2 regions of the Carboxydocella thermautotrophica DSM 16521 genome follow, and region 1 is predicted to be linked to the other one. Evidence: predicted binding sites of a transcription regulator. Region 1 holds the regulator's gene; the other holds the start of a gene.

Evidence for each region. The regulator HrcA, encoded in region 1, represses chaperone genes, less so after heat shock. The targets are predictions, from matches to a motif close to TGTTAGCACTCNNNNNNNNNGAGTGCTAACA.
Region 2: a site for HrcA is predicted at 1,786-1,816, ahead of groES (co-chaperone GroES). Genes of this name have one in related genera too.

The regions. Positions count from the first base shown of each region.
Region 1 covers NZ_FUXM01000036.1:4,102-7,517, forward strand. The annotation lists gene B5D20_RS11000 (TCP-1/cpn60 chaperonin family protein) at 1-1,395, opposite strand, end outside; gene hrcA (heat-inducible transcriptional repressor HrcA) at 1,418-2,452, opposite strand; gene hemW (radical SAM family heme chaperone HemW) at 2,555-3,416, opposite strand, start outside.
Region 2 covers NZ_FUXM01000023.1:9,036-12,451, reverse strand. The annotation lists gene groL (chaperonin GroEL) at 1-1,458, opposite strand, end outside; gene groES (co-chaperone GroES) at 1,475-1,759, opposite strand; gene B5D20_RS08915 (class I SAM-dependent methyltransferase) at 1,978-2,580, shown strand; gene B5D20_RS08910 (DUF362 domain-containing protein) at 2,731-3,416, opposite strand, start outside.

The DNA of each region.
Region 1 (3,416 bases):
ACAATCTATGGCCAGGGCGTTATTGCCTTTTTCCGCCTGAGCAGCTACCACATCCCCCAGTTTCTCCAGAGAATTGAAGCCGGCATTTTCCACGATTTGGGCCAGGGGCCGTTTGAGGGCAGCCACCACGCAATCAATACCATAGGCAGCCATACCCCGGGTGTTTTCCCGCAGTTTTTCCACCTGGCGAGCAGCAGCCAGCTCAAGGGAACCGCCTCCGGCCACTACCCCGCCACAAACAGCAGCCTGAACGGAGGAAGCGGCATCCTTGGCAATCCGCTCCCGTTCACCGACTACTTCTTCAGTGGCGGCTCCCACCAGCACGGTAGCCATAGGTTTACCAGCACCACCGAGAATCCGCACATGTTCCAGGCGCTCATCAGCCAGCACCCATTTGGCCTGGCCCAGATAGCGAACCAGTTCTTCCGGGGAGCGCTTGAGACCGGTGCGTTTAATGGGTCGGGCTCCTGTATGTTCCGCTGCCTTGCGCAGTTCCTTGTTGGAAACCCGCTGTAACACCATCACTCCGGCGTCAGTCAGAGTTTCTTCCGCCCAGGCCTCTACCCCGCGGTCAACGATAACCAGTCCTACACCCAGATCCACGATTTTGCGCACATTATCCTTGAATTCCTGCTGTAATTCCATATAGCGGTTGAAACCGGCCTCAGTAGCCAGGGCCTCATCTTCCAGCTCCTCCGGTTCCAGGGCATCATCAATGATCAGGACTTTTGCATCCCGCAGGTCCCGGGGCATCTCGTCATTCATAGGTTCCTTGTTGATGATCACCCCGGAAAAGACCTGGTTATCGGCCCCTTCCTCGGCCACAATCGTATCTGCCAGCTTAAAGCCCGGTTCCTTCAATTTCTTGATTCCCACCAGGCGGGCTGCATCCACTACCAGGCGGGCAATATCTTCGTTTTCCCGTCCGGCTATGTAGGCAATGCGATAGAGCAGGGGATCCTTGAGGCTGCGTACAGGGCGGGCCTGTTGTTCGATAAACTCCAGGGCTCCCCTGACTCCTATCCGGATGCCCTCGATCACCCTGGTGACCGGCACCCCCCGTACTACCTGGTTAACCCCTTCTGCAACCAGGGCCCCGGCCATCACAGTGGCAGTGGTAGTACCATCACCGATTTCCGCCTGCTGGGCTTTTGCCACATTGATCAGCAATCGGGCGGCCGGATGATTGGCTTCCATCAGCGTTAAAATGGTGACGCCGTCATTGGTGATGACCACGTCACCGAATTTATCCACCAGCATGGTATCCAGACCTTTAGGACCCAGAGTGCCTTCCACAGCAGCGGCAATGGCCCTGATGGCATTGGCATTGGTCATCAGAGCTGCCAGTTTTTCATCCACCTCGGTGGCCTGGACAGCTTGCTGTTTTAAGCTCATTGCCTTACCTCCTTCAGCCGCTCTAGGTGCGGCGGTAAAAATCGGTCAGCATCTGGGAGAGGTTTTCGGTAATATATTCCACCAGGGCCATCACCCGGGCATACTCCATCCGGGTGGGGCCCAGTACCCCGATGGCTCCCACCACCTGACCATCGACCGTATAGGTAGCAGTGACCATGGAACAATCCCGCATCACCTGAATGGGGTTCTCTGCCCCGATTCGCACCAGCAAGCCTTCATCCTCGGGCTGAACCAGGTGGCGCAGCTGTTCCTCCTGTTCCAGCAGGGACAACAGAGTCTTGATTTTCTCGATATTGCGAAATTCCGGCTGGTTAAGAATATTGAGGATCCCGGCCAGATAGACCTTTTCCTCCCCGCTCAGAAGCTCCTCCTGGCTGAGTAAATCCAGTACCAGTTCCGCCACCGCCCGTTGCCGGGCCAGTTCAGAATAAATCTCCTGCAACAGGGTGCGGCGAATATCGGCTATGGTTTTACCATGGAGCTTGGCATTCAATACCTGGCTAATCTGCCATAAATCCTCGGCTGACAAATTTTCCGGAATCTCGATGAGCCGGTTCTGTACCAGACCGGAAAGGCTGACCATGACCAGCAAGGCCTTGCCTGGTTCTACCGGTACCAGTTGCACATGCTTAATCCCCGTCTTGCCCAGCTGTGGTCCCAGCACTATTGTGGTATAATTGGTCATCTGGGACAGCAGCTGGCCAGTCCGCTGAATCACCTGGGCCACTTCCATCCGTCTGGTTTCAAACCCCTGGCGGATGTATTCCCGGTCTTCATCAGCCAGGCGGTATTTCTCCATCAAAAAGTCCACATAATAGCGATAGCCCAGGTCTGAGGGAATCCGCCCCGCTGAAGTATGAGGCTGTTCGATATAGCCCATTTCTTCCAGGTCGGCCATTTCATTGCGTATAGTAGCCGGGCTCACCCCCAGCTCATACTTTTTGGCAATGGTTCGGGAGCCTACCGGTTCAGCGGTAGCAATATAGTCCTGAATAATCGCCAGTAAAATGCGCTTTTTCCGCTCATCCAATTGCATCCCTCATCACCTTCCGCCAGGCCCGTTGTTAGCACTCTCACCAGACGAGTGCTAAAGGCCACTACTTAAAAAATACCACCTGGGGCAGGGAATGTCAAGGTACTAGATAAACTCTGCCATCACTTCATTGGCAATATACCAGGCCTGCCGCGTGAGTTTAAGCCTGTTTCCCGAAACCTGGACCAGACCCCGCTGCTTCAGAGAAGCTATAACTGCTGACCATTCTGCCTCAATTTCCGGGGTCAGCACCACTCCTTCGGCCAGGCGCAGGCCGAGAATAACCTGTTCAGCCAGGATTTCTTTCTCGCTCAGCCTTTCCACCAGCTGCCCGCTCCAGCCCCGAGCCCGAACTTCTGCTTCCCACTCCTCCAGGCTGGCGGGATTGGCCCAGCGTACATTCCCCCAGCAGGAATGGGCTGCCGGCCCCAGTCCCAGATAAGGCTGGCGGCGCCAGTATTTGAGATTATGCCGGCATTCAAATCCTGGCCGGGCGAAGTTACTCAGTTCATAATTCAGGTAACCTGCTGTCTCCAGTTTTTCCCTGGCCCACCAGTACATTTCCGCCCATTCCTCTTCTTCCGGCAGGGTTATCCTGCCCTCCCTTTCCCAGCGGTCAAAGGGGGTATTTTCTTCCACTTTCAGGGCATAAAGGGAGAGATGGGGCACTTCCAGCGCCAGGGCAGCTGCTACTGTTTCCTGCCAGTCCGCCAGGGATTGTCCCGGCAATCCGTACATCAGGTCGAGATTGAGGTTGGTTAAGCCAGCCCGGCGAACTGCCTGCACCGTGTTCTGGACTTCCTGCCAGGTATGGCAGCGGCCTAAAACCCGTAACAGTCGCTCCTGGGCCGCCTGAGCACCCAGACTCACCCGGTTGATGCCTGCTGCTGCCATTAGCGGCCAGATATCTCTATTTGCCCCGGGGTTTGTCTCCATAGTTATTTCAACGGTATTGATGATATGAAAA
Region 2 (3,416 bases), on a different contig from region 1:
GATCATATCTACATATTCACCGGTCAAAGCATTGAAGCCAATACCAGGATCAATGCTCTTGACTTTTTCAACTATTACGGAGCCTTCCAGACCGGCGTTATTGGCAATCTGACGCAGAGGCTCTTCCAGGGCCTTGCGGACGATAGCCACACCGGTAGCTTCATCGCCTTCAGCCTCAATGGCAGCCAGAGCCGGAATTACATCCACCAGAGCGGTACCGCCACCGGCGACGATTCCTTCTTCCACAGCAGCCCGGGTAGCATTGAGAGCATCTTCAATGCGCAGTTTCTTTTCCTTCATTTCAGTTTCAGTAGCAGCCCCCACCTGGATTACCGCTACCCCACCGGCCAGTTTGGCCAGCCGTTCCTGTAGTTTTTCCCTGTCATATTCGGAAGTGGCATCTTCCCACTGTTTGCGGATCTGGGCCACCCGCTTCTGAATTTCTTCAGCAGAGCCAGCCCCATCCACAATCACGGTTTCTTCCTTGGTTACCTTGACCTGACGGGCCCGACCCAGCATGGACAGGTTAGCTGCATCCAGCTTGCGGCCCAGTTCTTCGGAGATAACCTGGCCACCGGTCAAAATAGCGATATCTTCCAACATAGCCTTGCGGCGGTCGCCGAAACCAGGAGCCTTGACAGCCACACAGTTAAAGGTGCCCCGCAGTTTGTTAACCACCAGGGTAGCCAGGGCTTCCCCTTCCACATCTTCAGCGATGATCAACAAAGGCTTACCGGTTTTCACTACTTGCTCCAGAACAGGTAGAATTTCCTGAATGGAGCTGATTTTCTTATCAGTGATCAGAATAAAGGGATCATTCAGCACCGCTTCCATGCGCTCGGCATCAGTTACCATATAGGGGGAGATATAACCCCTGTCAAAATTCATCCCTTCCACAACATCCAGGGTGGTACCGATACCTTTGGATTCCTCAACGGTGATTACCCCGTCCTTACCCACTTTTTCCATGGCTTCAGCGATCAGGTTGCCGATTTCCGGATCAGCAGCGGAAATGGAAGCAACCTGGGCGATAGCTTCTTTACTTTCCACCGGACGGGCCATTTTCTTGATTTCCTCAACAGCAACGGCTACAGCCTTCTCAATCCCCTTTTTCAGGATCATGGGATTGGCACCAGCAGCTACGTTCTTCAAACCTTCGCGGATAATGGCCTGGGCCAGCACAGTCGCAGTAGTGGTACCATCACCGGCTACATCATTGGTTTTGGTCGCTACTTCCTTGACCAGCTGGGCACCCATGTTTTCAAAGGGATCGGGCAGTTCGATTTCCCGGGCGATGGAAACCCCGTCATTGGTAATCAGCGGGGAACCGAACTTTTTCTCCAGAACCACATTGCGGCCTTTGGGGCCCAGAGTTACCCGCACAGCTTCAGCCAGGGTATTTACCCCCCGTTCCAGAGCCCGACGGGCTTCTTCACCGAAAATAATCTGCTTCGCCACTTGCTAAACCCCCTTATTATTCGATTACAGCCAGGATATCCCGTTCATTCAGGATGAGATATTCCTCGCCTTCATATTTCACTTCAGTACCGGCATATTTGGAGTAGACCACCCGGTCACCTACTTTGACTTCCGGGGCTATCCGCTCACCATTTTCCAGCAGACGGCCATTGCCGACAGCTACTACTTCCCCTTCCTGGGGCTTTTCCTTGGCTGTATCGGGTAACACAATCCCACTGGCAGTTACTTCTTCCGATGCCAAGGGCTTAATGACAATTCTGTCTCCAAGCGGCTTAATCATCACTGAGAAACCTCCTCTTTATGTACTATTAGCACTCAATTAAATAGAGTGCTAACACATTCCTTATAATACCTGATTTTAGGCAAAAATGCAAGTTTTTTGCCCTGCATAAAATACAGACACATATTTTGTTTTTTCGTGAAATTTCCTGTTGATTATCTAGCATAAAACTGGTAAATTGTATAAGGATATGTCTAATTACAGGAGGCAACCAGCCCATGGCCTTTGATTTTCATACTCTGCTTGCCAGTGAAAAAGCGCAAAATACTCCACCCAGCCAGACTGCCCGCTGGGTTCTTCCCCTTTTCCATGCTACCAAAGGCCCAGTTCTGGACCTGGGGTGTGGCAATGGGCGGGATAGCTTGTATTTTTTTGAACAAGGCCTGCAAGTGGTAGCTGTAGACATTGATGCTGAAGCTATCGGTAGGCTGGCTTTAAAAGCAGAGTTCGAGTGCCTGGTGGCTGATGCCCTTAATCTGCCCTTTCGGGAATTCTCCTTTGATGCCATTTACAGCTTTGGGCTCCTTCATGTTTTTACAGAAAGCATCGAGGAAAACCGGCAGCAGGTATTAGATGAGGCCTGGAGAGTGCTTAAACCCGGTGGAATTGCCGTTTTTACCGCCCTCTGGACCGATATCCCCGGCTGTGGCCTGCCCGAGCTTTGCTGCCTTACCGAAGCAGAAGTAGAACAACTGGTAGCGCGCAGCCCTTTTGAGTTAATGTCCAAACAAATTGTTAATGACCACTCCCTCACCGGCTGGGAAGGCATCTACTGGCGCCTGGTGCTGCGTAAACAAAAGCGTGTGCAGATCATAAAATAAACCCCGTGAGCCCTGGTACTCACGGGGTTGTTTGTTCTTTAATAGCCGCTTTAGCCAGGCCATAAATACCGCTAGCTGTAGCTGACCCAATAATCCCTTCTGCTCTGATTAAGCTTCTTGTCTTAGTATATGCCTGCCACTGGCATCTGGTTACTTTTTCCGACCGAACAGTTTGAGCAATAATCCCTGTTCCAGAATAACAGCATCAAAGGGACAGAGTTCCTGGCAACAATAGCAGCGAATACATTGCTCATAGTCTACCATCGCTTTCCCATTTTCGATCTTTATGGCTTGCGGTGGACAATGCTGAGCACAACGGCTGCAACCGGTACACTTTTCATTCATAACCGGCCGATAGGTAAACTGATTCTGGAAAAAGCGGACCAGAAAAGGCGGGACCCGCCCATCCAGAGACTCCAGGTTATAGGGGGGCTGAAAATCCCAGCGTAACTCCCGGCCACTGCCTACCACTTCAATCCTCTTCAACCCCGGTACCAGCCCCCGGGCCAGAGCCAGCCGTGATACCGGCAATTCCTCACTGTTGAAACCCATCATCTGACCCATGACCAGGTCAACAGCAAAGCCATTAGTGCCGCCCAAAATCACTCCCGCTTGAATAGGCGAACCATTACGGGGGCCATTGCCTTCCATCCCAACAATTCCGTCTACCAGGAAAAAAACCGGCTTAACCAGCAGGGCCAGGTCAACCAGCATAGCAGCAAAATCGTCCCGTCGCTTCAGGCGCAGGTGAAACTGAGCTTTGCCTGGACCCACTATGCAGCCAAACAAATTCTTGACGGCCCCGGTGATGCCCATAAAGGAATGGGTCTTCATTT